3 regions of the Kineococcus lubricus genome follow, and region 1 is predicted to be linked to each of the others. Evidence: riboswitches for the same ligand, from Rfam matches in the RefSeq annotation. Region 1 holds a riboswitch; each other region holds the start of a gene.
What was found. A riboswitch is a leader RNA that binds a small molecule or an ion and turns the genes downstream of it on or off. The one in region 1 is predicted to bind S-adenosylmethionine.
Positions count from the first base shown of each region.

Region 2: another riboswitch for S-adenosylmethionine. It lies ahead of ACRYRX_RS13960 (ABC transporter substrate-binding protein); the one in region 1 lies ahead of ACRYRX_RS15885 (putative leader peptide).
Region 3: another riboswitch for S-adenosylmethionine. It lies ahead of ACRYRX_RS08095 (MetQ/NlpA family ABC transporter substrate-binding protein); the one in region 1 lies ahead of ACRYRX_RS15885 (putative leader peptide).

Region 1 covers NZ_JBJLSK010000020.1:35,021-45,005, forward strand. The annotation lists gene ACRYRX_RS15860 (hypothetical protein) at 1-488, opposite strand, end outside; gene ACRYRX_RS15865 (GNAT family N-acetyltransferase) at 535-1,029, opposite strand; gene ACRYRX_RS15870 (aminotransferase-like domain-containing protein) at 1,026-2,255, opposite strand; partial or broken gene ACRYRX_RS15875 (sulfurtransferase) at 2,252-2,347, opposite strand; SAM riboswitch class I at 2,651-2,745, opposite strand; gene ACRYRX_RS15880 (FAD-binding oxidoreductase) at 2,803-4,176, opposite strand; SAM riboswitch class I at 4,296-4,382, shown strand; gene ACRYRX_RS15885 (putative leader peptide) at 4,402-4,470, shown strand; gene ACRYRX_RS15890 (ABC transporter substrate-binding protein) at 4,576-6,267, shown strand; gene ACRYRX_RS15895 (ABC transporter permease) at 6,271-7,245, shown strand; gene ACRYRX_RS15900 (ABC transporter permease) at 7,242-8,090, shown strand; gene ACRYRX_RS15905 (dipeptide ABC transporter ATP-binding protein) at 8,102-9,703, shown strand; gene ACRYRX_RS15910 (riboflavin kinase) at 9,757-9,985, shown strand, end outside.
Region 2 covers NZ_JBJLSK010000016.1:101,758-111,742, forward strand. The annotation lists gene ACRYRX_RS13940 (ABC transporter ATP-binding protein) at 1-619, shown strand, start outside; gene rpmA (50S ribosomal protein L27) at 807-1,061, opposite strand; gene rplU (50S ribosomal protein L21) at 1,068-1,379, opposite strand; gene ACRYRX_RS13955 (Rne/Rng family ribonuclease) at 1,509-4,571, opposite strand; SAM riboswitch class I at 4,957-5,047, shown strand; gene ACRYRX_RS13960 (ABC transporter substrate-binding protein) at 5,271-6,647, shown strand; gene ACRYRX_RS13965 (carbohydrate ABC transporter permease) at 6,644-7,597, shown strand; gene ACRYRX_RS13970 (carbohydrate ABC transporter permease) at 7,594-8,412, shown strand; gene ACRYRX_RS13975 (LLM class flavin-dependent oxidoreductase) at 8,438-9,817, shown strand; gene ACRYRX_RS13980 (SfnB family sulfur acquisition oxidoreductase) at 9,814-9,985, shown strand, end outside.
Region 3 covers NZ_JBJLSK010000008.1:102,611-112,595, forward strand. The annotation lists gene ACRYRX_RS08065 (adenosine deaminase family protein) at 1-416, shown strand, start outside; gene ACRYRX_RS08070 (NtaA/DmoA family FMN-dependent monooxygenase) at 413-1,783, shown strand; gene ACRYRX_RS08075 (purine-cytosine permease family protein) at 1,780-3,234, shown strand; gene ACRYRX_RS08080 (OsmC family protein) at 3,268-3,771, opposite strand; gene ACRYRX_RS08085 (DUF7711 family protein) at 3,840-4,469, shown strand; gene ACRYRX_RS08090 (DUF1737 domain-containing protein) at 4,466-4,678, shown strand; SAM riboswitch class IV at 4,762-4,872, shown strand; gene ACRYRX_RS08095 (MetQ/NlpA family ABC transporter substrate-binding protein) at 4,944-5,894, shown strand; gene ACRYRX_RS08100 (methionine ABC transporter ATP-binding protein) at 5,891-6,910, shown strand; gene ACRYRX_RS08105 (methionine ABC transporter permease) at 6,910-7,575, shown strand; gene ACRYRX_RS08110 (diacylglycerol/lipid kinase family protein) at 7,655-8,557, opposite strand; gene ACRYRX_RS08115 (DUF485 domain-containing protein) at 8,710-9,090, shown strand; gene ACRYRX_RS08120 (solute symporter family protein) at 9,087-9,985, shown strand, end outside.

The DNA of each region.
Region 1 (9,985 bases):
AGCCGGGCGCGCCGGACCCAGCCGGCGACGCGGCCGTCGACCAGGACCCAGGCGGCGGGGAACTCCCCCAGCGCGGCCCACGCCTCGTCGGCGCTCTGCCCGGCCCCCACGTGCGGCAGCGCCGGGTCGGCGACCTCGCGCAGCGGGGACCCGGCCCGTTCGGGGTCCTCGCGCACGAGGGCGCGCAGGCCGGCCAGCGTCGTGGCGGCGACGACGTCGCCCAGCGCGTGCGGGCGCGCGGCACCGGCGCGGGGCAGGACCACCGCCAGGGGGGTGCGGCCCAGCGCGCCCTCCGCAGCCGCCTGCTCCACGGCTGCAGCGACGGTCAGGTCGGCGCGCAGCGCGATGGGTCCCGGGGCGTCGAGCGCACCCGCGGGCAGCAGCCCGCGGACCGGGCGCTCGACACCTCCTTCCAGGAAACCGTTGCGCCGCGACCAGTCGTCGTCCCGGAGGGACGCGGGGACGGACGGCCTCTCGAGGGTGCTCACGGTGCGGGCCTTCCGGTGGAGGAGCAGGTGCGGGGGCGCCGCGGGGTCACCCGACGCCCTTGCCGTAGCAGCGGCTGTGCCCGACGCGGTCGTACGGGGGGTAGACGGGGACCGGTTCCCAGCCCTCGCGCTCGTACAGGGCCATCGCCTCGGGCTGGCGGTCGCCGGTCTGCAGCAGCAGCCGGTCCACGCCGACGCCCCGGGCGGACTCCTCGACGCGGCGCAGCGCCTGCGCCGCGAGCCCGCGGCGGCGGTGCGCGGGGGCGACGAAGACGCGTTTGACCTCCCACCGCACGGGTTCGCCCGCGACGGCGAGCCGGCGCAGGCTCGCCGTCGCGGCCGGTTCACCGCCGGCCAGGGCGAGCCAGGCCACCTCGACCTCGGCGGCGGAGGGGGGCGGCGGGGAGGGGCGCGGACCCGCGCCCGGGCGGGCGTAGCGCGGGCCGACCTCGGCGTCCATGAGGCCGCGCAGGCCCGCCACGCGCGGGTCGTCCCAGCCCGTGGCCACCCAGGTGACGACGGGCAGCGCCTGGACGGTCACCGCCGGGCCAGCGGGGAGGCGAAGGCGACCGCCACGCGGTGCACGGCCTCCCGCAGCTCCTGCGGCGTGAGGTCGGAGAAACCCCAGCGGAACCGGTCGGTGAACTCGTGCGGGCCGACGGGGCTGAAGTAGCGCCCCAGCGGGAAGTCGACGGCGTTCTGCCGGGCCGCTTCCAGCGCCCTCTCCAGGTCGACGGCGGGGTCGACCACGCGGCCCCACACGAAGATCCCGCCGTCGGCCGGGGGGACCTCCACCACGCCCGGCAGTTCCGCCGACACCGCGGCCAGCAGCGCGTCGTGCCGCTCGCGCAGGACGGACCGGCTGCGCCGCAACGCGTCGGCCAGCGCGCCGGGCGCGGCCAGGAAGCGGTGGACGGCGCGCTGGACGACCAGCGAGGTGTGCTGGTCGGAATCCCGGCGGGCGTCCAGCACGGCCCCGACCAGCCACTGCGGCCCCGCGATCCAGCCGAGCCGGAGCCCGGGCCCGAGGGTCTTGGAGAAGGTGTTGACGTGCAGGACCTGCTCGGAGGCCAGGTCCAGGTCCTCGGCCGGGGACCCGTCGAACCGGAGCTTGCGGTAGGGGTCGTCGGACAGCAGCAGGAACCCGTACCGCTCGGCCAGGTCCACCAGGCGGCGGCGCGCGGCCGGGGGCGCGCTCGTGCCCGTGGGGTTCTGGAAGTCCGGGATCGTGTAGAGCAGCTTGGGCCGCAGCCCGGCCCGCAGCAGGGACTCCAGGTCGTCGAGGTCCAGACCGTCGGGCCCGGTGGCGACCGGCCGGGTGTCGGCGCGGCGCTGCCGCAGCAGGGTCAGGACGAGCGGGTACGTGGGGTTCTCGACGAGCACGACGTCGCCCGGGTCCACGAGCGCGTCGAAGACCAGCGCCAGGGCGTGCAGCGCGCCGTTGGTGACGGCGACGCGCTGGGGGTCGGTGCCCTCGTCGCCGGCGATCCACTCCCGCAGCTCCGGCAACCCCAGCGGCACCGAGTAGCGCAGCGACGGGGCGGCCGGGTCGGCCAGTTCCTCGGCGAAGGCGCGGGACAGCCCGTGCAGCGGCAGGGCCGCGGCACCGGGGACGCCCCCGTGCAGGCCGATGGTCCCCTCGACCGGGCGGGTGGGGCGCGGGCCGAAACCCACGGCCGGCAGCACGTCCCGGGCCCGGCGGGACAGCAGGTGGGGGCCGCTGAGCGGTTCGGGGTCGAGCGCCGCGCCGTCCTGGACGAGGGTCACGCGGTCACCCGCCCCGGCTCGGCGCCGACGGGGACGCGGACGGCGTCGCCCCACTCGGTCCTGCTGCCGTCGTGGTCGCGCACGTCCGGCAGGAAGGCGCGGATCGAGGTGTCGTCGCGGTCGACGACGAGGCCGTCGCGGTCGAGGTCCTGCGCCGGCCGGGCGGTGCTGACGAGGCGGTCGGGGTGGGCGTCGGCGGTGAACTTCGGGTCGCCGGTGTCGGGCGGGACGGGCATGGGGGTGCTCCGGGGTTCGGTGGGCAGGGAGGCCGGGTCGGGCCTCAGCGACGGGCGGTGCTGGAACGACGGCGCAGGTCCACCACGCCCCGTCCGCACGCGTGGGAGCGACCCCCGGAGCGGCACGGGGCGGCACGGGACGTGCGGTGCTGCATCGATCCTCCATCGTTCCCGGCGGAAGCACCCGCACCCATTCGCACGGGGGGTTGCTGCGGCGTCGCGGAGCCAGGTCTCTCAGCCGCTCTTGATGGGTTGCCCGATCACTGTCGCGTGGCCCCGAGCCGGTTGTCAATCCCCGCCCGGGTCCCGGATCACAGGGCCTTGCCGGGGTTCAGCAGGCCCAGCGGGTCGAAGACGGCCTTGACGCCGGCCTGCAGGGCCCGCACCCGCGGGCTGATCTCGTCGGCCAGCCAGCGCCGCTTGGCGGTGCCGATGCCGTGCTCCCCGCTGATGGTCCCGCCCAGGCGCAGGGCCGTCGCGACGACCTCGTCCGCGGCGGCCTCGAGGCGCTCGGCGGCGCCGGCGGCGTCGTCGGCGAGCAGGAGCGGGTGGAAGTTCCCGTCCCCGGCGTGCGCGACGACCCGCACCGAGACCCGGTGCGCCGCAGCGATCCTGGTGATCTCGCGGTGGAACTCCCCGATCCGGGACAGCGGGACCGCGACGTCCTCCCCCACGGCCAGCACGTCCTCCAGCGGACCCCGGCCGCTGCGGCGCAACTCCCAGTGGAACTCCGCCTCCGCACCGGCGAGCCGGCGCACCCTGCCCCCGGCGCCGGCCAGCGCCGCCTCGATCTCCTCGGCCTCGGCCAGCGCACCGTGCCCGTCGGTCTGCACCAGCAGCAGCGCCTGCCCGTGCGCGGCCAGCGTCGTCCCGGAGAAGGCGTCGATGTCCCGCAGCGTCGGGCCGTCGAGGAGTTCCACGACCGCCGGGCGGGCCGCGCCGGCGGTGAGGGCCAGCAACCCCTGAGCGGCCGCGTCGACCGAGTCGAACCACGTCGCGAGGGTCCGCTCGTCGACCGGTCGCGGGCGCAACCGGATCGTGATGCCCACGACCACGCCGAGGGTCCCCTCGGACCCGGTGAACAACCCCACGAGGTCCAGGCCGGTGACGCCCTTGATCGAGCGGTGGCCGGTCGAGATCAGCGAACCGTCGGCCAGGACGACGTCCAGGGCCAGCACCGACTCCCGGGTCACGCCGTACTTCGCGCAACGCAGCCCACCGGCGTTGGTGGCGACGTTCCCGCCGATGCTGGAGATGCGCCAGCTCGCCGGGTCCGGGGCGTGCCGCAGGCCCAGGGGGGCCAGGGCGGCGTCGAGGTCGGCGCCCAGGACGCCCGGTTCCACCCGGGCGACCTGGTCGGCGGGGGCGATCTCGAGGATCCGGTCGAGCCGTTCGGTGGACAGCACGATCCCGCCGGTGACCCCGACGGCCCCGCCGGACAACCCGGTGCCCGCCCCGCGCGGGACGACCGGGACGCGGTGCCGGGTGGCCCACCGCAGGACGGTCTGGACCTGCCCGACGTCGCGGGGGCGCACGACGGCGAGGACGCCGGCGGGGGCGTCCAGGCGGGAGCGGTCGGTGACCTCGTGGGCGGCGAAACCCGGGTCCACGACGCCGGGGAGCTCGGCGTCCAGCTCGGCCAGCGGGCCGCTGAGGAGGGTGGGGACGAGTTCGGTGGTGGTCATGGGAGGAACTCCGTTCGCTTCGAACCCGGGGTGGACACGGGGGCGCGGGGGGACGGCGTCACCATCGCACACCCCGAACCCCGGCGTTGACGCGCGCGGGGAACTCTGCCAATCTCGATCCACCATCCAGAGCGGCTGAGAGACCTGGCTCGACGACGCCGCAGCAACCTCCTTCGGGAAGGTGCTACCGCCAGGACCGATGGAGGAGATCCAGTGCGATCCGCGGTGCGCCTGACAGCACGTCGTCACGTCGACCTGTCCCGGCAGTCCAGCGCACTCTGTCCGCTGCCCTGAACCGACCACCGCGACCGTCCCCCGCCGGTTCGCGGCGCAACCCCGCACCGCACCGGTGGAACTCCCCGTGCGGTCCCACCCGCACGACCGAGGAGCCACGCCCCCATGCCCAGCACCACCACCGGAACCCCCGGAGCCCCCGGGACCACCGGTCCCCGCCCCACCCGCCGCGCCGTGTCCGCGGCCCTGGGCGCCGGGGCCGTCGGCACCTTCCTCACCGCCTGCGGAGGCGGCGCGTCGGGTTCGGAGAACGCCTCCGGGTCCGGGGCGGCGCAGCGGGGCGGGGACGTCGTCGTCCTCATCGACTCCCTCGGCGACACCTGGATCCCGAACAACAGCGCGATCTCCAGCTTCCAGGGGAACGTCTGGGGCCACGTCACCGACAAGCTCGTGTACGTCGACGGCGACGGGCAGGTCACGCCGTGGCTGGCCGAGTCGTGGGAGCAGAACCAGGACGCCACCGAGTTCACCCTGCACCTCAGGAGCGGGGTGACGTTCTCCGACGGGACCGCCCTGGACGCCGCGGCCGTGGTCGCGAACCTCGACTACTGGGCCAAGGGTCAGGCCGACCGGGGCGTCAACCCCATCGGCCTGTTCCCCAAGACCTACCTGGCCGCCTCGGCGGCGGACGCCTCGACCGTGGTGGTGGAGTTCAGCGCACCGACCCTGGGTTTCATCCCCACGCTGGGGTACCACGGGTCCATCCTGACGTCGCCGAAGACGATCGCGCTGCCGGCCGAGGGGCAGGCGGACCTCTCGCAGTTCAGCGGCAGCGGGCCGTTCACGGTGGAGAGCTGGAAGGAGGGCGACAACGTCGTCCTCGCCCGGCGCGACGACTACGCCTGGGGCCCGCAGGCCCTCGGCAAGAGCGACGCCGCGGCCCTGGACACCATCACGTACAAGATCGTCAAGGAGTCCTCGCTGCGGACCGCGAGCCTGCGGTCGAACCAGGCCGACGTCGTGTTCAACGCGACCCCGCAGGAACTGTCCGGCCTGCAGGACGCCGGGTTCACCGTCGCGACCCCGCGCTACCTCGGTTTCGCCCACGGGTACCGGCTGAACACCTCCGTCGCTCCCTTCGACGACGTCCTGGTCCGCCAGGCCTTCCAGCACGCCGTCGACCGCGACGAGATCCTGTCCACCGTCTACACCGGCGACTGGAAGAAGGCGGAGTCCTTCATCCAGTCCAACGTGCCCGAGGCGAGCGACCACTCCGCGGAGTTCGCCTTCGACGCCGACCTGGCCGCGCAGCTGCTCGACCGGGCCGGGTGGGTCGCCGGCGCCGACGGCGAGCGGTCCAAGGGCGGTCAGCCGCTGGCCGTCACCCTGTTCCCCAACCCCTACCTCGTGACGTCGCAGGCGATCGACGAGCTCGTGGCCCAGCAGCTCGGGAAGGTCGGGTTCACCGTCGACCTGCAGACCTTCGACGTCGTCACCTACGGCCAGCGCGTCTCGAACAACAAGTCGCTGTCGAACTACGAGGTCACCCGCAGCTTCATCGACGTCGGCACGGTCGCGAGCATCCTCACCAGCGCCGACGAGGGCGAGGACTGGTTCGGCGCGGGCGAGCGCGACCAGACGCTGAACCAGCTGCGCGACGCCGTGGCCGGCGCGGTCGACCCGGACACCCGCGCCACCTCGGTGGACCAGCTCCAGCAGTACGTCCTGGAACAGGCGCTGTTCGTCCCCCTGGAGCAGATCGTGCAGCGGATCTACGCCCACCGCTCCGACCTGGAGGGCGTCACGTACAACGGCGTCGCCTACGCCAACCTCTACACCGCGCACCTCGCGGGCTGAGCCGTGCACGGGTACCCGGGGTTCGCGGCCCGCCGCGTCGGCCAGGCCGTCGTCGTCGTCCTGCTCGCCTACGTCGCGACGTTCGTCGTCATCAGCGTCCTGCCCGGCGACCCGGTCACGAACACGCTGCGCAACCCGGAGAACGGGTTCACCGAGGACGAGATCGCCCGCATCGTCGGCTACTACGGGCTCGACCAGCCCGTGCTCGTGCAGCTGTGGGAGTCGTTGTCGCGGTTCGTCACCGGCGACCTGGGGGTGTCGCTGCGCAGCAACCGGCCGGTCGCGGAGTCGATCGCGGAGGTGCTGCCCTCCACCCTCGTCCTGGCCGCCGGGGCGCTGGCCGTCTCGGTCGCGCTGGCCGCCGCCGTCGCCCTCGGCACCCAGGTTCTGCCCCGCGCGGCGCAGGGCGTGCTGCGCTCGCTGCCCTCGCTGTTCCTGTCGGTGCCGAACTTCGTCATCGGCCTGGTGCTCATCCACGTCTTCGCGCTGGAGCTGGGCCTGTTCCGCATCATCGAACCGGACTCCGGCTGGGCCACCGCCTTCGCCGCCGTGGCCCTGGGGATCCCGGTCTCCGCCCAGCTCGCCGAGGTGCTCGTCTCCGGCCTGGACCACGAGTCGCGGCAGGAGTACGCCGCCGTCGCGCGGTCCCGGGGGCTGGGCCGGGGACGCCTGCTGCTGCGGCACCTGCTGCGGCCCAGCTCGCTGCCCGTCGTAACCGTGCTGGCCCTGACGGTCGGCGAACTGCTGGGCGGTGCCCTCATCACCGAGACGATCTTCGGCCGCGCCGGCATCGGCAGCCTCGTGGAGTCCTCGGTGACCACGCAGGACCTGCCCGTCCTGCAGGCCGTCGTGTCCCTGGCGGCCGTCGTGTTCGTCCTCGTCAACCTGGTGGCCGACCTCGTGTACCCGCTGCTGGACCCGCGCGTCCGCACCCCCCGCCCCGTGACCGTCCCGCGCGAGGAGCTGAGCGCAGCGTGAGCGGCACCGTCACCGCCTCCCGGGCGCAGCTCCCGGCGATCACCCGCCGCTCCGCGCACCGGGTCCCGCCGACCGTCGCCCTGTCCTTCGCCGTCCTGGCCCTCGTGCTCGCCTGGGCGCTGGCCCCGGGCCTGTTCACCCAGCAGGACCCCGTGCAGGGCGTGAGCGCGGACAAGCTCCTCGCCCCGAGCGCGGCGCACTGGTTCGGCACCGACCACCTCGGCCGGGACGAGTTCTCCCGCGTCGTGCACGGCACGGCGTCCTCGGTCACCAGCGCGCTCGTCGCGGTCGGGATCGGCGTCGTCGTCGGCGGCCTCGTCGGCCTGCTCGCCGGGTTCCTCGGAGGGCTGGTGGACGTCGTGCTGGCCCGCGTGGTCGACGTCCTGCTCGCTATCCCCAGCTTCCTGCTCGCCGTCATCGTCGTCAGCTCCCTGGGTTTCCAGACGATCAACGCGGCCATCGCCACGGGGATCTCCGCCGTCGCGGTGTTCGCCCGCGTCCTGCGCTCGGAGGTCCTGCGGACCCGGCGGTCGGTGTTCGTGGAGGCCTCGTTCCTGCAAGGGGGTTCGCGCACCCACGTGCTGCTGCGGCACGTGCTGCCCAACGCCTCGCGCACGGTGCTGGCCCTGGCCGTGCTGCAGTTCGGGCTGTCGATCCTCGTCATCGCCGGGCTCGCGTTCCTCGGCTACGGCGACCCGCCGCCGGCGTCGGACTGGGGTCTGCTCGTCTCGGCGGGCAAGGACTACCCGACCGCCCCGTGGCTGGTGCACGCACCCGCGGCCGTCACCATCGCCACCGTCCTGTCCGTGAACCGCGTCAGCCGCTGGCTGCGCGGGACCGCCTGAGGAGCCCTCCCGTGACCAAACCCCTGCTGCGGGTGCAGGACCTGTCGGTCGCCTACGACGGCACCCGGGTCGTGTCCGACGTGTCGTTCGAGATCCCCCCCGGCGGCAGCCTGGCCCTCATCGGGGAGTCCGGGTCGGGCAAGTCCACCACCGCCCGCGCCGTCCTGCGGCTGCTGCCCCGGCACACCGCCGAGGCCACCGGCACCGTCGAGGTCCTGGGCACCGACGTGCTGCGCACGCCCGAACGCCGGTTCCGCCCGCTGCGCGGGCGCACGATCGGTTTCGTCCCGCAGGACCCCGCCACCGCGTTCAACCCGGTGCGCCGCATCGGTTCCCAGGCCGAGGAGGCCGCCGCGCTCACCGGGGAACGGGACCGCCGGGTCCGCCGACGGCTGGTCCTGGACGTCTTCGAGCGCGTCGGGTTGCCCGACCCCGAGCGCGTCTACGACGCCTACCCGCACGAGCTGTCCGGCGGGATGCTGCAGCGCGTCCTCATCGGCCTCACCGTCCTGCCCCGCCCCGCGCTGCTGGTGGCCGACGAACCCACCAGCGCCCTCGACGTGACGATCCAGCGCCGCGTCCTGGACCTGCTCGGCGAACTGCGCACCGACCTCGGCATCGGGTTGCTGCTCATCACCCACGACCTGGCGATCGCCGCCGAGCGCACCGACCGGATCGTCGTGCTGCGCGACGGCCGCGTCGAGGAGGCCGGGCCCACCGCCGAGGTGTTCGGGGCCCCGCGCTCGCGGTACGCCCGGGACCTGCACGCCGACGTGCCCGCCCTGAACCCCGACCGGTACCGCCGCGGGACGCCGAGCGCCGCGGGCCCGGCGCGGCTGGAGCTGCGCGGGGTCACCAAGACGTTCCCGGGCGGGACGACGGCGCTGGACGACGTGTCGTTCTCCGTCCCGGCCGGGACGACGCACGCCCTGGTGGGCGAGTCCGGCTCGGGCAAGACGACGGCCGTGCGGGTCCTGCTGGGGCTCGAGCAGCCCGACGCCGGGCAGGTCCTCGTGGCCGGCGAGGCCGTCCAGGGCCGCTCGCACGCCGAGCTGCGGCAGACCCGCCGCCACCTGCAGCTCGTCTACCAGAACCCGTTCACGTCCCTGGACCCGACGTGGCGGCTCGACGCGGTCGTGCGTGAACCGCTGGACCGGTACGGCGTCGGGGACCGCGCCGAGCGCGACCGGCGGGTGGCCGAGGCGCTGGGCGCCGTCGGCCTGGACCGCGCCCTGTGGCGGCGACGCCCCACCGCGCTGTCCGGCGGCCAGCGCCAGCGCGTCGCGATCGCGCGCTCGCTGGTGCTGCGCCCCGACGTCGTCGTCCTGGACGAACCGACGTCCGCCCTGGACGTGAGCGTGCAGGCCGACATCGTCGAGGTCCTCGTGGACCTGCAGCGGCGGCTGGGGCTGACGTACCTGTTCGTCTCCCACGACCTCGCGCTCGTGCGGCAGTTCGCCGACACCGTCACCGTGCTGCGGCACGGGCGGGTCGTGGAGGAGGGGCCGGTCGCCCAGGTCCTCACCGCGCCCCGCGCGGAGTACAGCAAGGCCCTCGTCGCGGCCGTCCCGCGTCCGGCCCGGCCCGCCGAACCCGTCTCCCCCCGCTCCTGACCGCCGGCACCCGACCCCCCGAACCCGAGACCCGACCCCTGGAGGTGGCCGTCGTGCCGCTGCCCGTCCCCGGACCCCGCGCCGCCGTGCCCGCCGTGCCCGCCGTGGAGGTCCGCGGCGTCGTCGAGCACGGCGACGCCCGCGGCAGGCTCCTGGGGTTCCCCACCGCGAACGTCACCCTCACCGGGTCCGGCCCGGCGGACGGGGTGTGGGCCGGGACGGTGCAGGTCGACCCCGCGCACGACGGCCCGGTCCACGTCGCCGCCGTGTCCGTCGGCCGCC
Region 2 (9,985 bases), on a different contig from region 1:
CTCCCGCGACCGCGCGGCCCGGGTGCGCGAGCTCCTGCACCTGGTCGGGCTGCGGCCCAGCGACGCCGGGAAGTTCCCGTCGGAGTTCTCCGGCGGCCAGCGCCAGCGCCTCGGGATCGCCCGCGCGCTGGCGCTCAGGCCCGACGTCATCGTCTGCGACGAGCCGGTGTCCGCCCTCGACCTGTCCGTGCAGGCCCAGGTGCTGAACCTGCTGGCCGACCTGCAGGCCGAGCTCGGGGTGAGCTACGTGTTCATCTCCCACGACCTGTCCGTGGTGCGGCACGTCGCCGACCGCGTCGTCGTCATGTACCTCGGGCGCGTCGTGGAGTCCGGCGGCACCGACGACGTGTACGACCACCACCAGCACCCCTACGCCGCGGCGCTGCTGTCGGCCGCGCCGACGCTGGACCCCGGGCACCGCCGGGAACGGATCGTGCTGTCCGGGGAGATCCCCTCCCCGCTGGACCCGCCGTCGGGGTGCCGGTTCCGGACGCGGTGCTGGAAGGCGACCGACGAGTGCTCGGTCGCCGCGCCCCCGCTGGTGCGCGACGCGCGCGGTGGGGAGCACGTCGCCGAGTGCTTCCACCCGCTGGTGCCCAGCGCGCCCGTCGCCGTGTGAGCCTCCCTGGGCCGCCCGGGTTCGGAGGGTTGGTGGGGGGGGGGGGGGGGGGGGGGGGGGGGGGGGGGGGGGGGGCGGGGCGGCGGGCGGGGGGCGGGGCGGGGGGGGGGGGGGGGGGGGGGGGGGGGGCCGCGGCCCCCCCCCACCCCCCCCCCCCCCCCCCCTCGTGTTCACGACTGGTGCGTCGTCACTCGCCTGCGACGATGTTGACGACCTTGCGACCACGACGGGTGCCGAACTCGACGGCGCCCGGGATCAGCGCGAACAGCGTGTCGTCGCCGCCGCGGCCCACACCCGCACCGGGGTGGAAGTGGGTGCCGCGCTGACGGACGAGGATCTCGCCCGCGCTGACGACCTGACCGCCGAAGCGCTTCACACCGAGGCGCTGAGCGGCGGAGTCACGACCGTTGCGCGAGGAGCTCGCGCCCTTCTTGTGTGCCATCTGACGTCACGCCCCGATGCTGGTGATCTTGACGCGGGTGAGCTTCGCGCGGTGACCCTGACGCTTGCGGTACCCGGTCTTGTTCTTGTACTTGAGGATGGTGATCTTGGGGCCGCGGGCCTCCTCGACCACCTCGGCGACGACCTTCACACCCGCGAGCGCCGAAGCGTCGTGGGTGACGGTCTCACCGTCGACGAGGAGGAGGGGCTGCAGCTGCAGCGTCTCCCCGCTGGCCACGGGGACCCGGTCGATGGTCAGCACGTCGCCGACCGCGACCTTCTCCTGCCGGCCGCCGGCGCGGACGATGGCGTAGACCACAACGAACCCGTTTCTCTCGTCAACAACTGGAACGCCACCGAGCTGCGGATGCAGCTGGAGGCTCGCGCACGACGGCGCACCAAGGGGTAAGCGTACGGAAGGAGAACCCCCGGGGTCAAAACGACGCGCTCACCCCTCCACCCCGGAGGGGGCGGCCGCACCGGTCTCCCGCTCCGCGGCCTCGCGCTCGCGCCGGCCGGCCGCCGCGACCGCCGCGATGGCCGCCAGCACCGCGGCGTCCTTCCCGGGCTCGGACGGCTCGTGGGCGGGCTCCGCGCCGTTCTCCGGCGCGGACGGGGCCTCCTCGGCCACCGCCCGGTCGCGACCGCGGCCACGGCGGCTGCGGGACTTCCCCGAACCGTTGGCCGAGCCGTTGCCCGAGCCGCCGCCGGACCCGTTGCCGGAGCCGTTGCCGGACCCGTTGCCCGAGCCGCCGCCCGAGCCGTTCTGCTGGCCCGGGGACGGCTGCGGCGCCGGGTTGGCGTCCGCCGCCGCGTCGAGCTCCTCGAGCACGGCCGCCAGGCCCTGCCCCGTGCGCTTGCGGGTCATCTGCACCAGGCCGAGGGAGGTGACCTCGGCGACCTGGTGCTTGGTCCGGTCCCGGCCCAGGCACTCCACGAGGCGGCGCAGCACCAGGTCGCGGTTGGACTCCAGGACCATGTCGATGAAGTCGATCACGATGATCCCGCCGATGTCCCGCAGCCGCAGCTGCCGCACGATCTCCTCGGCGGCCTCCAGGTTGTTGCGGGTGACCGTCTCCTCGAGCGTGCCCCCGGCGCCGGTGAACTTGCCGGTGTTCACGTCGATGACGTGCATCGCCTCGGTGGGGTCGATGACCAGCGACCCGCCCGAGGGCAGCCACACCTTCCGGCCCAGGGCCTTGGCGAGCTGCTCGTCGATGCGGTGGCTCTCGAAAACGTCCCGGCCGCCGTGCTCGGCGTCCTCCCAGCGCTCCAGCCGGTCGGCGAGGTCGGGGGCGACGTCGGAGACGTACCCGTGGACGGCGTCCCAGGCCTGGTCGCCGGACACGACGACCTTGGTGAAGTCCTCGTTGAAGACGTCGCGCACGACGCGGACGGTGAGGTCCGGCTCCCCGTGCAGCAGCAGGGGGGCGTTCTTGCTCTGGGACTTGGCCTGGATGGACTCCCAGGTCGCCTGCAGCCGCTGGACGTCCGCGCGCAGCTCCTCCTCGGAGACGCCCTCGGCGGCCGTGCGGACGATGACGCCCGCGCCCGCGGGCACGACCTCCTTGAGGACCTTCTTCAGCCGCGCGCGCTCGGTGTCGGGCAGCTTGCGGGAGATCCCCGTCATCGACCCGCGCGGGACGTACACGAGGTAGCGGCCCGGCAGCGAGACCTGGCTGGTCAGCCGGGCGCCCTTGTGACCCACCGGGTCCTTGGTGACCTGCACGAGCACCGGGTCGCCGGACTTCAGCGCGGCCTCGATGCGCCGCGGCTGCCCCTCGAGCCCGGCGGCGTCCCAGTTGACCTCCCCGGCGTACAGGACGGCGTTGCGCCCCTTGCCCACGTCGACGAACGCGGCCTCCATGCTGGGCAGCACGTTCTGCACGCGGCCGAGGTAGACGTTGCCGACCATCGTCGTCTGGGTCTGCTTGGCGCCGTAGTGCTCGACGAGGATCCCGTCCTCCAGGACGCCGATCTGCGTGGTGTCGGCCCGCTGGCGCACGACCATGACGCGCTCGACCGACTCGCGCCGGGCCAGGAACTCGGCCTCGGTGAGGATGGCCCGCTTGCGGCCGGCCTCCCGGCCCTCCCGGCGGCGCTGCTTCTTGGCCTCCAGGCGCGTGGAGCCGCGCAGCGCGGTGATCTCGTCCTCGCCGGTCCCCCGGGGACGGCGCGGTTCGCGGACCCGGGTGACGGTGTTCGGCGGGTCGTCGGAGGAGGTCTCCTCCACGTCCCCGGACCCGCCGCGGCGACGACGGCGACGACGGCGGCGCGAGGAGCCGGAGGACTCCTCGGCGTCGTCGGGCTCCTCGCCCGCGTCGTCGGCCCCCTCGTCGTCGGAGTCGTCGCGCTGCCCGGCATCCTCGGCGGAGTCGTCCTGGGCCTCGTCGGAGTCGTCGGCGTCGTCGGAGTCGTCGGCGTCGCGGCCCCGGCTGCGCCGGCCCCGGCCCCCGCGGCGGCGACGGCGGCGCGGGGTGGCGCCGTCCTCGTCCCGGGCCTCGTCCTCGGCGGTGTCGTCCTCGCCCCGGTCGTCCTGGTCGTCCGCCTCGAGGTCGGTCAGGTCGGTGTCGTCCAGGCCCTCCGGGCCGAGCTCCTCGCGCTCGTCCTCGCGCTCCTCCTCGAACCCGGTCTGCGCGGGCGGCGGGCCGGCCGGGGCCGAGGCGCGGCGGCGACGGGTGGGCGTCTCGGCGGCGGGCGCCTGGAAGAACAACGCCGTCGCGCGGGCGGCGGCGTCGGAGAAGGAGTCCTCGGCGGGCTCGGCCGCCGGGGCGCGGCGGCGGCCGCGGCGGGCCAGCCCGGCGGCGCGGACCAGCACCGGGTCGTCCATGAGGTCGGTGCCGTCGGCCGGCGCGGGCTCGGAGGCGGGCTCGGCGGACGCCTCGACCGGGACCTCCTCGACGGGGGCGTCCTCGGCGGCCTGCGCGGCCGCGTCCGGCACCGTGACCGGACCGCTCGACTCCTGCACCTCGGCGGCCACCTCGGCCTCGGGTGCGGTCACCGGCTCGGCGACCTCGGCGGCGGGCGCGGCGACCTTGCGGGCGCGGCGACGCCGGGTCGGCGCGACGGGCTCGACGGCTTCGACCGCGGCGGGCGCGGGCTCCGGCGCGGCCTCGACCGCGGGCTCCGGTGCCGGCTCGGGGGTGGGGGCCGCCACCTCCTCGACGGCCGGGGCCGGCTCGGGGGTGGTCACGGTGCGGGTCGCGCGGCGGGCGCGGCGACGCGGCGCGGCGACCGGCTCGGCGACCGGCTCGGCGACCGGCTCGACGACCGGCTCGGCAGCGACCGCCTCCGGAGCGGGTTCGGGCTCCGGGGCGGGCGCGGGTTCGGGTTCGGCCGGAACCGCCACGGTCTGCGCGACCGGCTCGGCGGGAGCCGGTGCCACGGCTCCCGGATCGACGTGCGCGGGCGGGCCGGCGGGCCGGCTGGCGGCGCGGCGGCGGCGCGGCCGCGTCGTCGCGCCGGTCGTCGTGCCGTCGTTGTCGGGGGTCTCTTCGGGGGTCGTCGTCACGGGGTGCTCCGCATCGCCCGCAGCGCCCGCTCCACCGGTCAACCCCGCGGACGCCCGGGCGTCCTGGTCGGAATCGCCGGGCGGGTCGACCCGCGCCCGACGGAAGTCCTCGGTGCACCGGAGAGGTCGCGCGACGCGTGCTCCCCCCGGAGCCACCGTCGTCGTCGTCCGGTGAACGGGCCGGGGCGCCTGCGAGGTCCTTCCACCAGACCGCGGCGCTGCCCGGGACCCGCGCGCTGGGCGGCGGTCTCGACGGCGGACCGGGCGCCCGGTGTGGGGAACGCTCGGCCTCGCCCAGTGTCGCACAGCCCCCTCGAGGTGACCCTGCGCACTCGTCGGGGCGTTCCATCGCCAGCGGGACCCCGTGTCCGCTACATTCGGATCAACACCATCCAGAGTGGCCGAGAGACCTGGCTCGTTGACGCCACAGCAACCACCGCGCGAGCGGCAGGTGCTCCCGCCAGGGGCGATGGAGGACTCGCAGTGGACAGCTGTACCCAGCTCACCCGGCGCTACCACGTCGACCTCGCGCGCACGGCCTCGATGGCCTGTCTGCGCGGCGGGTCGATGCGCCGGGGGACGTCGCGCGCGGTCTGACCGACCCGCGCCACCTCCCCCGAGTCCTCAGGCGAGCGCGCCGCCTCCCGCGCGCACCCCCCGACGGACGACGAACGTCCGCCCACCCCACGGAGCACACCCATGTCCGCGCCCCGCAGCACCCCCACGCCCTCGAGCACGCAGCGTCTGCTCGCCTCGCGCCGTCGTGTCCTGTCCGGCGCCCTCGGCGTCGGCGCCCTCGCCGCCACCGGTTCCCTCGCGGCCTGCGGGGAGGGGTCCGCCGGAGCGGGCCTGGCCGCCGAGGAGGCCGTCGACCTCAAGGGCAAGACGCTCAAGCTCATGGTCAACCAGCCCCACGTGCTCGCCTTCACCGACCTGCTGGGCAAGAAGTTCGAGCAGGAGTTCGGCGGGAAGCTGGAGGTCACCGCGATCCCCTACGACCAGCTGACGAGCAAGCAGATCCTGGACGTCCAGGGCGGCGACGGCGAGTTCGACGTCTTCGACTACTTCTACTTCGGCCTCGGCGAGCTGGTCGCGGCCGACGCGCTGGTGGACCTGACCGACTGGATCGGCGCGAACACCGACATCGCCACCGACGACTTCCTGCCGTCGATCTACGACCCCTACACGCTGCTCGACGGCAAGCGCTACGGCCTGCCCTTCGACGGCGACACGCACGTCCTCTACTACAACGCCGAGGTCTTCGAGCAGTACGGCGTGCAGCCGCCCACGACGTGGGACGAGTACGACGCGGCCGCCGCCAAGATCACCCAGGACTCCGGCGGCAGCGTCTACGGCGCCATCGTCGAGGCCCAGCAGGTGCCGATGATCCTGGGCTGCTCCTTCATCAACCGCCTCGCCGGGTACGGCGGCACGCTCGTGGACGGCGACGGCAAGCCCGCGTTCGCCGGCGAGGAGGGGCTGGCGGCCCTGCAGCACCTCATCGACGTCTCCCCGCACGCGCTGCCGACCCCGCTGCAGACCGGGTTCGACCAGGCCAACTCCGCCTTCCTCGCCGGTCAGGGCGCCATGCTCGACACCTGGACCGACCTCGGCCTGAAGGCCCAGGACCCGGCCAGCTCGAAGATCGTCGACAAGTGGGGCGTCGTGACGCTGCCGGTCGGGGGGAAGAACACGACCCCGCGCACGGCGCTGGACTCCGGCTTCGGCCTGGGGGTCTCCACGGCGGGCAAGCAGCAGGACGTGGCCGCCGCCTTCGTGAAGTGGGCCACCGCCGAGGAGCAGAACTTCCTGCTGTCGTCCACCGGCGGGTCGGGCATCGACCCGGCCCGCAAGAGCGTCCTGGACTCCGCCGAGTACGCCGCGGCGGCGGGGAAGGCGACCGACGTCATCCGCGAGGGCCTGGACGGCGAGCCGCTGGTCTGGCCCAAGGAGCAGGGGGCGCCCAAGGCGCTGCAGGACCTCGTGGACCAGCTCGCGCTCGCGATCCAGGGCGAGACCGAGCCGCAGGCCGCGCTCGACAAGGCCGCGGAGAACTGGCAGAAGGCCCTCGGATGACCCAGCTCCTCGACGACCGGGGGACCCTGCCGCGCCAGCGCGGCCGGGGGGCCGGACGGCGGACGGTCCCGGGGCGGCACCGGCCCGGGCACGTCTCGACGTGGCTGGCGGCACCGAGCCTGGCCGGGCTGGCGCTCATGCTCGTCTACCCCACGGTGTTCGTCGTGGCGCTGGCGGTCACCAAGTCCTCCCTGGCCCGGCCGCTGCAGCGGTTCACCGGCACCGACAACCTCGTGGCGGCGTGGGAGTCCCTGGCCTTCGCCGGGTCCCTGGTCCGCTCGGTCGTGTTCGCCGTGGTCGCGGCCCTGGCGGCGACGGCCCTGGGGGTGGTCCTGGCGCTGCTGCTGCACGCCCGCGGGACGCGCTTCGGCGTCGTGGGGACGATCCTGCTGCTCCCGCTGGTCACCCCGCCGGTGATGGTCGGGGTGGCGTGGAAGCTCATGCTCGCCCCGGTCGGCGGGGCGTTCGGCGGGTTGTTCTCCGCCCTCGGGTTCCCGGGGGCCAACCCGCTGGGCGACAGCGCGGGGGCGTTCTCCGCGCTGGTCGTCATGCACGTGTGGCAGTGGACGCCGCTGGTGACCCTGCTGGTGTTCGCCGCCCTGCTGGGCGTCCCGGAGGAGCTGCGCGAGGCCGCGGCCCTGGACGGGGCCGGCGCGCTGCGCGGGTTCACGAACGTGGTGTGGCCGGTGATCGCCCCGAACGTGTTCTCGGTGCTGCTGCTCGAACTCGTCATCGGGTTGAAGGTGTTCGACCTGGTGACGGTCGTGACCCAGGGCGGGCCGGGGGTGTCCACCATCGTCAGCAGCTTCGAGATCTTCCGGACGGGCATGCGCGGCAGCTACGAGATCGGCACGGCGGCGGCCGAGACCCTGGTGTTCGGCCTCGTCGTGGGGGTCCTGACCACGGTCGTCACGCTGCTGCGGGCGCGCGCCGTGAAGGCCGACCAGTGAGCGCGGGGGCGCTGCACCGCGCCGGGGTGCGCGTGGTCCTGGCCGCCGTCGCGTTCGTCGCGCTGCTGCCGCTGCTGTTCCTCGTCTCCCTGTCGCTGCGCAGCGTCGACGACATCGCCAACGGCGGCTGGCTGCCGAGCGTGTTCGTGTGGTCGAACTTCTCGAAGGCGTTCGCTACGGTGCCGCTGTCGACGATGCTGGCGAACTCGTGGGTCGTCGCGATCGGCGCGACGGTCCTGACCTCGCTCATCGCGGTGCCCGCCGCGTACGTGACGGCCCGCGCGGGGGTGCGCGGGGAACGGCTGCAGACGGTGCTGCTGGCCAGCTACTGCGCACCGCCGATCGTCGCGGTGCTGCCGCTGTACTACCTGCTGAAGCAGGCGGACCTGACGAACTCCGCGCTCGGCCTGGTCCTGGTCAACGGGCTCGCCAACGTCCCGGTCGCGGTGTGGCTGCTGGACGGTTTCGTGCGCCGCATCCCGATCGAGATCGAGGAGGCCGGCTGGGTCGACGGGTTGTCGACGACCGGCGGGCTGCGGCGGATCGTGCTGCCGCTGCTGGCCCCGGGACTGGTCGCGGCGCTGCTGATCTGCCTGTTCCTGTCGTACAACGAGTTCCTGTTCGCGGTGTCGTTCTCGCAGAGCACGTCCAGCCAGACCCTGCCGGTCGGCCTGTCGCTGTTCCAGGGCGACCGCACCGTGCAGTTCGGCCAGCAGGCCGCCGCCTCGCTCGTCGGGATCGTCCCGATGTACGTGCTCGCGGTGGTGGCCCAGAAGTGGCTCGTCGGCGGTCTGTCCGCCGGGGCCGTCAAGTGATGTCCAGGAAGTTGGAGGGAACCCCGTGACCGAGGCCCGCAGAGTGCACCTCAACGCGTTCGACATGACCTGCGTGGGGCACCAGTCCCCCGGTCTGTGGCGGCACCCGGACGACCAGTCGCACCGGTTCGACGACATCCGGTACTGGACCGAGCTCGCGAAGCTGCTCGAGCGCGGCAAGTTCGACTCGCTGTTCATCGCCGACGTCCTGGGGATCTACGACGTCTACAAGGGCGGCCCGGAGACGGCGCTGCGCGAGTCGACGCAGGTGCCGGTCGGGGACCCGCTGCTGGCGGTCTCGGCGATGGGCGCGGTCACCGAGCACCTCGGGTTCGGCGTCACCGTCTCGCTGACCTACGAGCAGCCGTACTCCTTCGCCCGCAAGATGGCGACGCTGGACCACTACACGAACGGCCGGGTCGGCTGGAACGTCGTCACCTCCTACCTGGAGTCGGCGGCGAAGAACCTGGGGCTGTCGACGCAGATCTCGCACGACGACCGCTACGAGCTCGGCGAGGAGTTCATGGAGGTCGTCTACAAGCTGTGGGAGGGCTCCTGGGAGGACGACGCCGTCGTCCGCGACGCCGAGGCGGGGGTGTTCACCGATCCCGCCAAGGTGCACCCGATCGAGCACCACGGCCGCTTCTTCGACGTCCCCGGCATCGGGCTGACCGCGCCGTCCCCGCAGCGCACCCCGGTCATCTTCCAGGCCGGCGCCTCCCCGCGCGGGATCGCCTTCGCCGCCAAGCACGGCGAGGCGGTCTTCAACACCGCCACCCGGCCGGAGGTCATGCGCCCGTGGGTGGACCGGCTGCGCGCGCAGACGGCCGCGGCCGGCCGCGACCCGCGCAGCATCAAGGTGTTCACCCTGGTCACCATCGTCACCGGCGCCACCGACGAGGAGGCGCAGGCGAAGTACCGGGACTACGCCCAGCACGTCAGCTACGACGGAGCCCTGGCCCTGTACGCGGGCTGGAGCGGTCTGGACCTGTCGACGTACCCGCCGGACGAGCCGCTGGAGCACTCCGAGACGCAGGCGATCCGCAGCGCCGTGGACGCGTTCTCCTCGGCCGACCCGGACCGGCGGTGGACCCCGCGCGACATCGCGAACTGGGTCGGCATCGGCGGGATGGGCGCGGTGGTCGTGGGTTCGCCCGCCACCGTCGTGGACGAGCTGCAGCGGTGGATGGAGGTCGGTGACGTCGACGGCTTCAACTGCGCGTACGCCATCACGCCGGGCACGTTCGAGGACGTCGTCGAGTTCATCGTCCCCGAGCTGCAGCGCCGCGGGGTGTACCCGACGGAGTACGAGGGCGAGACCCTGCGCGAGACGATCTACGGCAAGGGTCAGGTCCACGTCCGCGACGACCACCCGGCCGCGCGCTACCGGCGGGTCTCGCGGTGACCGCGCACGTCATCGCCGACGCCGCCGAGGCGCTGGCCGTCGCGCGGCAGTTCGGCGCGGAGCTGGCCAAGGGCGACGCCGAGCGGGACGCCGAGCGTCGCCTGCCGCACGCCGAGGTCGCCGCGCTGGCGCAGTCGGGGTTGCTGGGGCTGACGGTCCCGCGCGCCT
Region 3 (9,985 bases), on a different contig from region 1:
AGACCGGCGGGTGGGAGTGCGTCGCCGAGGCCGTCGACGTCCTGGGCGCCACCCGCATCTCCCACGGCGTCCGGTCCGTGGAGGAACCGCGGTTCGTCCAGCGCCTGGTCGAGGCCGGGATCGTGCTGGACGTGGCGCCGGTGTCCAACGTGGCGCTCGGCGTGGTCGCCGACCTGGCCTCGCACCCGGCGCCGGTCCTGCACCGCGCCGGGGTGGGCGTCACCCTCAACGCCGACGACCAGTTGTGGTTCGGGCGCAGCGTGAGCGACCAGTACGCGGTGGCCCGCGACGTGTGGGGGCTGCCCGACACCGAGCTCGCGGCCCTGGCCGGTCACGGGTTGCGGGTGGAGGGCATGAGCAGCGCGACCCGGCAGCGCCTGGGGCGGGGGCTGGCGGACTGGCTGGGCGCCCCGTGAGCCTGCTGCTGTCGGCGTTCGAGATCAACGGCCCGAACCTCACCAGCCAGGGGTTGTGGGCGCACCCGGAGCAGGAGTCGTCGCGGTACACCGACCTCGCGCACTGGACGGGCCTGGCCCGGCTCCTGGAGGACGGGGGTTTCGACCTGCTGTTCCTGGCCGACTCCCCCGGGTACCCGGTGCTGGACGGCGCCGTCCCGGACGTGACGTTCGAGCAGGCCGTCGAGATGCCGACGAACGACCCGCTGCTGCTGGTCCCGGCCATGGCCGCCGTCACCGACCGGCTGGGTTTCGCGGTGACGGCCTCGACGACCTTCGAGGGCCCCTACCCCAACGCGCGGCGGTTCGCGACGCTGGACCACCTGACCGGGGGGCGGATCGGCTGGAACGTCGTCACCACGTCCTCGCCGGTGGTCAGCGACCTGCACGGCCGGGACGCGCTGCCGCCGCACGACGTGCGGTACGACGTCGCCGACGAGCACCTCGAACTCAGCTACCGGTTGTTCGAGGGCAGCTGGGAGGACGGTGCGGTGCTCGCCGACAAGGCCGCCCGCCGCTACGCCGACCCCCGCCGGGTGCACGAGGTCCACCACGAGGGGCGGTGGTTCTCCTCGCACGGGTACTTCAAGGTCGAGCCCTCCCCGCAGCGCACCCCGGTCATCTTCCAGGCCGGGGCCAGCGACCGAGGCCGGGAGTTCGCGGCCACCCACGCCGAGGTCGTCTTCCTGCAGGGCCGCGACGCGGCGTCGCTGCACCGGCAGGTGCGGGACGTGCACGCCCGCGCGGCGGCGCACGGGCGGGCCCCGGGGTCGGTGCGCACCCTGGCGGGCCTGAGCGTCGTCCTGGGCCGCGACCGCGCCCACGCCCGCGCCCGGCTCGAGGAGTACCTGTCGTGGGTGGACCCCGAGGCCGCCCGCGCCTACTACGCGGCGATGACCGGGATCGACCTGACCGCGCTGGACCCCGCGGGCAGCTTCTCGGACCTGCGGACCGAGGGCGGGCGCACCCAGGTCGAGCGGTACCGGGGCGAGACGGTCGCGCGGGCCACGGCGGACTTCCTGCGCTTCGGGATGCGCGAGTTCGTCCTGGCCGGGTCCGCGGTGGACGTCGCCGACGACCTGCAGGCCCTCGTGGAGCGCACCGGGGTCGACGGGGTCAACCTCACCCCGTTCGTCGTCCCGGGCTCCTACCGGGAGTTCTGCGAGCAGGTCGTCCCCGAGCTGCGCCGGCGCGGGCTCGTCGACGGACCGGACGGCCGTGCGGCAGGCTCTACCCTGCGAGAGAAAATCTTCGGCGCGGGCCGCGCGAGGCTGCCCGCCGACCACCCGGCGGCCCGGTTCCGCCCGGCCCACGAGGAGCAGCCGTGAGCGAGGTCCCCACGAGGTCCCGGACCCGGGTCGGGGGTGTCGGCGTCGAGCTCAACGGCGTCAACGCCGTCGCCGAGGACGAGCGGCACGGCCGGCCGCGGGACCTGTTCTGGCCGTGGTTCGCCGCCAACGTCTCGGTGCTGGCCGTCAGCTACGGCTCCTTCGTCCTCGGGTTCGGCATCTCGTTCTGGCAGGCGACGTTCGTCTCGGTCGCGGGCGTCGTGGCGTCCTACGTGGTCGTGGGGCTCGTCGCGATCGCCGGCAAGCGCGGGTCGGCGCCGACGATGACGTTGTCGCGGGCCGCGTTCGGGGTCCACGGCAACCGGCTGCCGTCGCTGGTGTCGTGGCTGCTGACCCTGGGCTGGGAGACGTCCCTGGCGGCCGTCGCGGTGCTGGCCACGGCCACCGTCCTGGACCGGCTCGGCGCCGGCGGCGGGACGGGGACGAAGCTCGTGGCCCTCGTCGTGGTCGTGGCGCTGATCGTCCTGGGCGGCACCCTGGGGTTCGGCGTCATCATGCGGATGCAGCGCTGGATCACGGTCGTGACGGCGGTCCTGACGGTGGCGTACATCGCCTTCGCCGCCCACTCCGTCGACCTGGCGGTGGTGGGGGCGATCCCCGCCGGCGGCACCGCGGCCGTGGTCGGCGCCTTCACCATGGTCATGACCGGGTTCGGCCTGGGCTGGGCCAACGCCGCGGCCGACTACTCCCGCTACCTGCCGCGGGAGGCCTCCAGCGGCGGGGTGGTGCTCTGGACGACCCTGGGCAGCTCGATCGGGCCGGCGGTGCTGCTGGTGTTCGGCGCCCTCGTCGTGGGCTCGGACCCCGACCTGGGCGCGCTCGTCGGCAAGGACCCCGTGGGGGCGCTGACGACGATCCTGCCGACGTGGTTCCTCGTGCCGTTCGTCGTGGTGGCCGTCCTGGGCCTGGTCGGCGGCGCCGTCATGGACATCTACTCCTCGGGGCTGGCGCTGCTCAACGTGGGCCTGCGCGTCCCCCGCCCCGTGGCGGTGCTCGTCGACGGCGCCCTCATGGTCGCCGGCGCCACCTACATCGCGTTCTTCTCCGCCGACTTCCTCACCCCGTTCCAGGGGTTCCTCATCACCCTGGGCGTGCCGATCGCGGCGTGGGCGGGGATCTTCCTGGCCGACCTGGCGACCCGGCGCCGCGGGTACGCCGAGGCCGAGCTGCTCGACGCCGGGGGCCGCTACGGCTCGGTGCGCGCGCTGCCGGTGGCGACGATGGTCGCGGCCACCGTGGTGGGCTGGGGCCTGGTGACCAACCAGAACGCGAGCTGGCTGACCTGGCAGGGCTACCTGCTGGGCCCGATCGGGGGCCGCGAGGGCGCCTGGGCCTACGCGAACCTCGGGGTCCTGCTGGCCTTCGCGATCGGCTTCGCCGTCGTCGCGGTGTTCGGCCGGCCGGCGGTGCGGCGGCAGGAGAGCCGCTGAGGCCCCCGCCGCCGCGCACCGGCCGCGCGGGGGTCAGGCCCGCTGGACGGTGACCTTCGGCGGGACCTGCAGCGTCTGCGCGATGACGCAGTACCGCTCGGCGAGGGAGACCATCTTCGCCTCCGTCGCCTCGTCGGCGTCGGAGGTGAAGTCGAAGGTGATGGTGACGTCGGTGATCCCGATCGGGACCTCCCGGGAGACCCCGAGGGTGCCGCGGGCGTCCCAGTGCGCGTCCACGGCCACGGAGGCGTTGCGCAGCTCGACGCCCATGGCCGTCGCCACGCTGCGCAGCGTCACCCCGGCGCAGGCCGCCACGGCCTCGCAGAGCATGTCGGCCGAGCAGGCCTCGGTGCCGTCGCCGCCGGCGGCGGGGTGCAGCCCGGCGCGGGTCGTCCCGGCGAAGCCGTCGACCGAGACGCCGATGGACTGCCCGTCCAGGACGGCCACCGCCCGGGCCGGGACCAGCGCCTTGGCGGGGTCCTCCCGGTAGGAGTCCTTCAACGGCTTCTGCAGGGCTCTGAGCTCGGTCGAATCCACCGGCGAAGCTTAGGCCCGGCCACGGCCCGGCCCGCAACCTCCCGCCGGGGTCGGCCACACTGGCCGGTGTGAAGTGGACCACCGCGGTGCGGACGCTGGAGGAGGTCGCCGACCGCTGCGCGCACGTGAGCCGTCAGCCGGCCGGGATCGTGCGGTTGCGGGTGGAGCAGGCGTGGGTGTTCGGCGCCCTGCTGGGGCCGCGGCGGGACGTGCTCGACGACGCCGGGGCGGTGCGGGTGGCCCTGGTGACGAACGCCGACGAGGCCGACTGCGCGCACCTGACCCAGCCGCCGGCCGCCGGGCACTGGCTGGCCGCCTCCGGGCTGGCGACCCGGCCGGTGACCCTGACGTTCCGGTCCGCGCAGGCGCCGGTGTGGAACCACCTGGTCGAGCGGCCGGTGCTGTTCTGGACGGTCGGGGACGGCACCGACCACGAGGTCCTGGGGCAGCTGCGGGCCGGCGACGGCGAGTTGCTGCGCCCGGAGCCGCCCACGCCCGCCGAGCTCGCCGGGCGGCTGGACCGCGAGCTCGCGGTCAGCCTGGGGGCGCTGGGCCGCGCGGCGCGCGCGTACGACGAGAAGCGCTGGGCGCCGGGGGCTCCCGCGCGGCGGGCCGACGCGCTGGCCGACGCGGCCCTGGGGTACCTGGACCTGCGCGCCGCCCGGGACGGGCTGGGCCCGGCTAGCCTCGGCGCATGAGCGACCCCACCCCCGAGGACGTCCCGCAGAAGCTCGCCTACCGGCTGCTGACCGGCACCGACGACCGCTCGTTCTGCGAGAAGGTGAGCGCGGCGCTGGCCGACGGGTACGTCCTGCACGGCAGCCCGTCGGTGACCACGACCGGGGGCGTCACCGTCGCCGCGCAGGCCGTCGTCCTCCCCCACGCCCTGCCCCCCGCGCGCGCCTGAGGTCCGGCCGGGGCGCTCGCGGCCGGGGGCGGACCGGCGGGAACCGTCCACGCTGTCGGACAGCCGGTGTTAAGCTCGGGGCAGGTCATGAGTGACAGCGGTAAGCCCTGGCTTGCTGTCCGGCAACCCTCCTCCGCGGCGGGGTGCCCCAGGTGAGGACCTGGCCGGACGGACCCGTCCGGCAAGCGCGGATCGCCGGACGCCGGTCGATCACGGGAGCCCTGCGAGCCGCGCGCCCGCCCGTACGACCTCCCGGAGTGTCCCCGTGTCCACTGCCCCCTCCCTGCCCGACAAGCCCAAGCGCCGCGGCGTGCTGTACGCCGTCATCGCCGCCGTCGTCGTCATCGCCGTGGTGGTCGTGGCCCTCGTCCTGGGCAACCGGGACGACTCCACCAGCACCAGCGCCGCCGGAGCCGGCGAGGCGAAGACCGTGAAGATCGGTGTCGCCGACAAGTCGCTGCCGTACTGGACGACGTACAGCGAACTGGCGAAGTCCCGGTTCAACGTCGACGTCGAGCTGGTCAACTTCTCCGACTACACGCTGCCCAACCCGGCGCTGTCGCAGGGTGAGCTGGACCTCAACCAGTTCCAGCACATCCAGTACCTCGCGAACTACAACGCGACCGCCGACGACGACCTGCAGCCCATCGGCGCGACCGCCGTCTACCCGCTGCCGCTGTACTCCCTCACCGCGGGGTCCGTCGAGGAACTGCCCGCCGACGCGAAGGTCGCCATCCCCAACGACGCCATCAACGAGGCGCGCGGTCTGCTCGTCCTGCAGCAGGCCGGCCTGGTGACGCTGAAGGACGGCGGCACCCCGTTCTCCACCACGAACGACATCGAGTCCTCCAAGGTGGAGGTCGTCACCGTCGCCGCCGACCAGACCGCCAGCGCGCTGCAGTCCGGTTCCGTGGCCGCCGCGATCGTCAACAACAACTTCGCCACCGCGGCGAAGCTGTCCGAGGACTCCGTCATCGTCGACGACGACGCCACCTCCCCCGCGGCGGCGCCCTACGTCAACATCTTCACCGCCCGCAAGGCCGACACCGGCAACCAGACGTACCTGGACCTGGCGGCGCTGTGGCACGACCCGGCCGTGCAGGAGGTGTTCCTGCAGGACAACCCGAGCGCGATCGTCCGCGACGTGCCCGCCGCCGACCTGCAGGCGGAGACCGCGGAGGTCGAAGCCGACGCGAAGGCCGCCTCGGCCAAGTGACCGCCCTCATCACGCTGACCGACGTCAGCAAGCGCTTCGACCGCCGCGACGGGTCCTCCGTCGCGGCGGTCGACGCCGTTTCCCTCCAGGTCGAGCAGGGCGAGGTCCTCGCGGTCATCGGGTACTCCGGCGCCGGGAAGTCCACGCTCGTCCGGCTGCTCAACGCGCTGGAGAGACCGACCTCGGGCAGCGTCGTCGTCGCCGGTCAGGACCTCACGAGGCTGTCCGAGGGTGAACTGCGCGCGGCCCGGTCGAAGATCGGGATGATCTTCCAGCAGTTCAACCTGTTCCGGTCCCGGACGGTCGCCGGGAACGTGGCGTACCCGCTGAAGGTGGCGGGCGTGGCGAAGGCCGAGCGGGACCGGCGCACCGCCGAGCTGCTCGACTTCGTGGGCCTGCTCGACCGCGCCCACGCCTACCCCGAGCAGTTGTCCGGCGGCCAGAAGCAGCGGGTCGGCATCGCCCGCGCGCTGGCGACGAACCCGCCGCTGCTGCTGGCCGACGAGGCCACGAGCGCGCTGGACCCCGAGACCACCACCGAGGTCCTGTCGCTGCTGCGGCGCGTCAACGCCGAGCTCGGGGTGACGATCGTCGTCATCACCCACGAGATGGAGGCCGTGCGGCAGATCGCCGACCGGGTCGCGGTCATGGAGAACGGGCGGGTCGTGGAGGTCGGGGACACCTACGACGTGTTCTCCGACCCGCGGACCCCCGCCGCGCAGCGGTTCGTCCGCAGCGCCACCCACGACCGGCCGTCCGCGGACACCCTGGCGAGGTTGCGCACCCACCACCCGGGCCGGCTCGTGAGCGTGCGCATCACCGACGAGCCGGGTCTGCAGCAGCGCGTCGACGCGGCCTTCCGGGACACCGGGACGACCGCCGAACTCGTCTACGGCGGGGTCTCGGAGATCCGCGAGCGCCGGACGGGGTCGCTGACGTACGAACTCACCGGGGGTGTCGACGCCGCGCTGGAGGCGTTGCGGGCCGCCGGGATCCACGCCGACGAGGAGGCCTGATGGACTTCACCGGTTTCCTGGAGACCGTCGACGTCTTCCGGGACGCGATCTGGCAGACGCTGCTCATGGCGGTCGTGTCGCTGATCTGCTCGGGGGTCCTCGGGCTCGTCCTGGGGGTGGCGCTGTACGCGACGCGGCCGGGCAACCTGTTCGGCAGCAAGGTCGTGTTCGGGTTGCTGGGGTTCGTCGTGAACGTGGTGCGGCCCATCCCGTTCGTCATCTTCCTGGCCGCCATCACCCCGCTGCAGATCGCGGCGGTGGGCACGACGATCGGGACGACCGCGGTGACGTTCGCGATCTCGCTGGCGGCGGCGTTCGCGGTGTCCCGCATCGTGGAGCAGTCCCTGGTGAACGTCGACCCGGGGGTCGTGGAGGCGGCGCGGGCGGCCGGGGCCTCGCGGATCTCGATCCTCGTGGGCGTCGTCATCCCCGAGGGGCTGGGCCCGCTGGTGCTGGGGTACACGTTCATCTTCGTCGGGATCGTCGACATGACGGCGCAGGCCGGGCTCGTCGGCGGCGGCGGGCTGGGCGACTACGCCATCACGTACGGCAAGCAGCGCTACGACTACGGGATCATCTACGTGGCCGTGTTCGCGATCATCGTGATCGTGCAGGTGGGTCAGGTCATCGGCAACCGCATCGCGCGCGGGGTCATGCGCCGCTGACCCCAGCCCCGCGGTCCGGCTCGTGGTCCAGGCGCTGGGCGCCCGGGCCACGAGCCGGGACCCACCCGGCCGCCGGGGGTCAGCGGGGGCAGACGACGCTCCAGACGTCGGCGTGCATCTCGAACCGCTCGGAGGTCTGGGGGTCGGTGACCTCCCCGTCGGAGTTGAGCCGGAACGTGCCGGACTCGGCGTGGATCTCGACGACCTTGCCGGTGGCGGTGGTGACGTCCTGCCGCTCGACGTGGACGCCGCGGCGCAGGCCCGCGGCGAACCCCACCCGGGCCAGCGGGCCGGTGGAGGTGCTGACGACGACGTCGGCGACCCCGTCGTGCGGGTCGGCGCCGGGTACGAGGGGCGCTCCCCCGCCGATGGTGCCGCCGATGCCGATGCCGACCATGAGCACCGGGCGGGGGCCGGGGTTGACGACCCGGCCGTCGACCTCCACCCGCAGCCGGAAACCCCGGCCGGCGCTCACCCCGGCCCAGGCCGCCCCGACGGGGTAGGCCAGCGCCTTCAGCCCCTTCTTCAGCCGCTGCGCCTTGGCCGTCGCCGAGGCGCCGATCCCGGCGTGCACGGTGTTGACGGTGATGCGGTCGCGGGAGTCGACGAGCAGTTCCAGGCCGCGGGGGCGTCCGGTGGTGACGACGCGGGCGGCGGCGACGGGGTCCAGCGGCAGCCGCAGCGAGCGGGCGAGGTCGTTGCCGGTGCCGAGCGGGACGATGCCCAGCGGGCCGACGTCCCGGGTCCGGCCGGCGTCCCAGAGCAGCTGCAGGGCGGCGTGCAGGGACCCGTCGCCCCCCATGACGACCAGCCGGCGTCCCCGGGCGCCCAGGAGGGCGTCGCGCAGGTCGTCGAGGCTGCCGGTGCGGCGCAGCTCCACGTCGCCGGCGCGGGCCAGCTCACCCACGACGGCCTCGACCGCGTCGGCCCGCGCCGATCCGGCGCCGGCGTTGACCACGGCCAGGTACTCGTTCTCGCTCACGGGCTGCTCAACGCCCGGGGACGCCGACAGGTGCCGGGGACGGCGCGGTGCGCGGGCGGTCCCCGGGCGGGCGCCACGCCGGCCCCGGGCGTGCCCTGGAAGCGCACCGGCGACGGCGCTAGCCTCGGAGCACGCTGACGAGGAGGTCACCGATGCCCGACACCCCACCGGACCCCTACGAGGTGGCGCGGTCGTCCCCGGAGTTCCAGGCGCTGCGGCGGCGTTTCCGCCGGTTCGTCCTGCCGCTGGCCGCGCTGTTCCTGGTCTGGTACGCCGTCTACGTCCTGCTCGCCGACTACGCCCACGACTTCATGAGCACCCGGCTCGGCGGCACGAACATCACCGTCGGGCTGCTGTTCGGGCTGGGTCAGTTCGTGTCCACGTTCGTCATCACCACGGTCTACGTGCGCTGGGCGAACCGCACCTTCGACCCGGCCGCGGAGGCGCTGCGCCAGGAGGTCGAGCGGGGCCTGTCCCCGGACCCCGCCCACGACGCCCACGGCCCGTCCCGCGACACGGGGGTGCAGCGGTGACCGACATCGGCGAACCCCTCGTCAACATCGCCATCTTCACGGTGTTCGTGGTGGTCACCCTGGCGGTCGTGCTGCGCGCCAGCCGGAACAACCGCACCGCCGCCGACTTCTACGCCGGGGGCCGTTCGTTCACGGGGCCGCAGAACGGCATCGCCATCGCGGGCGACTACCTGTCCGCGGCCAGCTTCCTCGGCATCGCCGGGGCGATCGCGGTCTACGGCTACGACGGTTTCCTGTACTCCATCGGGTTCCTCGTGGCCTGGCTGGTGGCGCTGCTGCTGGTCGCCGAGCTGCTGCGCAACACCGGCCGGTTCACGATGGCCGACGTCCTGAGCTTCCGGCTGCGGGAGCGGCCGGTGCGGCTGGCTGCGGCGGTCTCGACCCTGGCCGTCTCGTTCTTCTACCTGCTGGCGCAGATGGCCGGGGCGGGTGGGCTGGTCGCGCTGCTGCTGGGGATCGACTCGGCCGCGGGGCAGAACGTCGTCATCGCCGTCGTGGGGTCGCTGATGATCCTGTACGTCCTGGTGGGCGGGATGAAGGGCACCACCTGGGTGCAGATCATCAAGGCGTGCCTGCTGGTGGCCGGCGCCGGGGCCATGACGGTGTGGGTGCTGGCCCGCTACGGGTTCAACCTGTCCGACCTGCTGGGGGCGGCCGTCGCCGCGCCGGGGTCGGCCGGTGAGGCGCTGCTGGGGCCGGGCGCGCAGTACGGCGCCACGGAGGTCTCGAAGCTGAACTTCCTGTCGCTGTCGCTGGCCCTGGTCCTGGGGACCGCGGGGCTGCCGCACGTCCTGATGCGCTTCTACACGGTGCCGTCCTCGCGCGAGGCGCGGCGCAGCGTGGTGTGGGCGATCTGGATCATCGGGTTCTTCTACCTGTTCACCCTGGTCCTGGG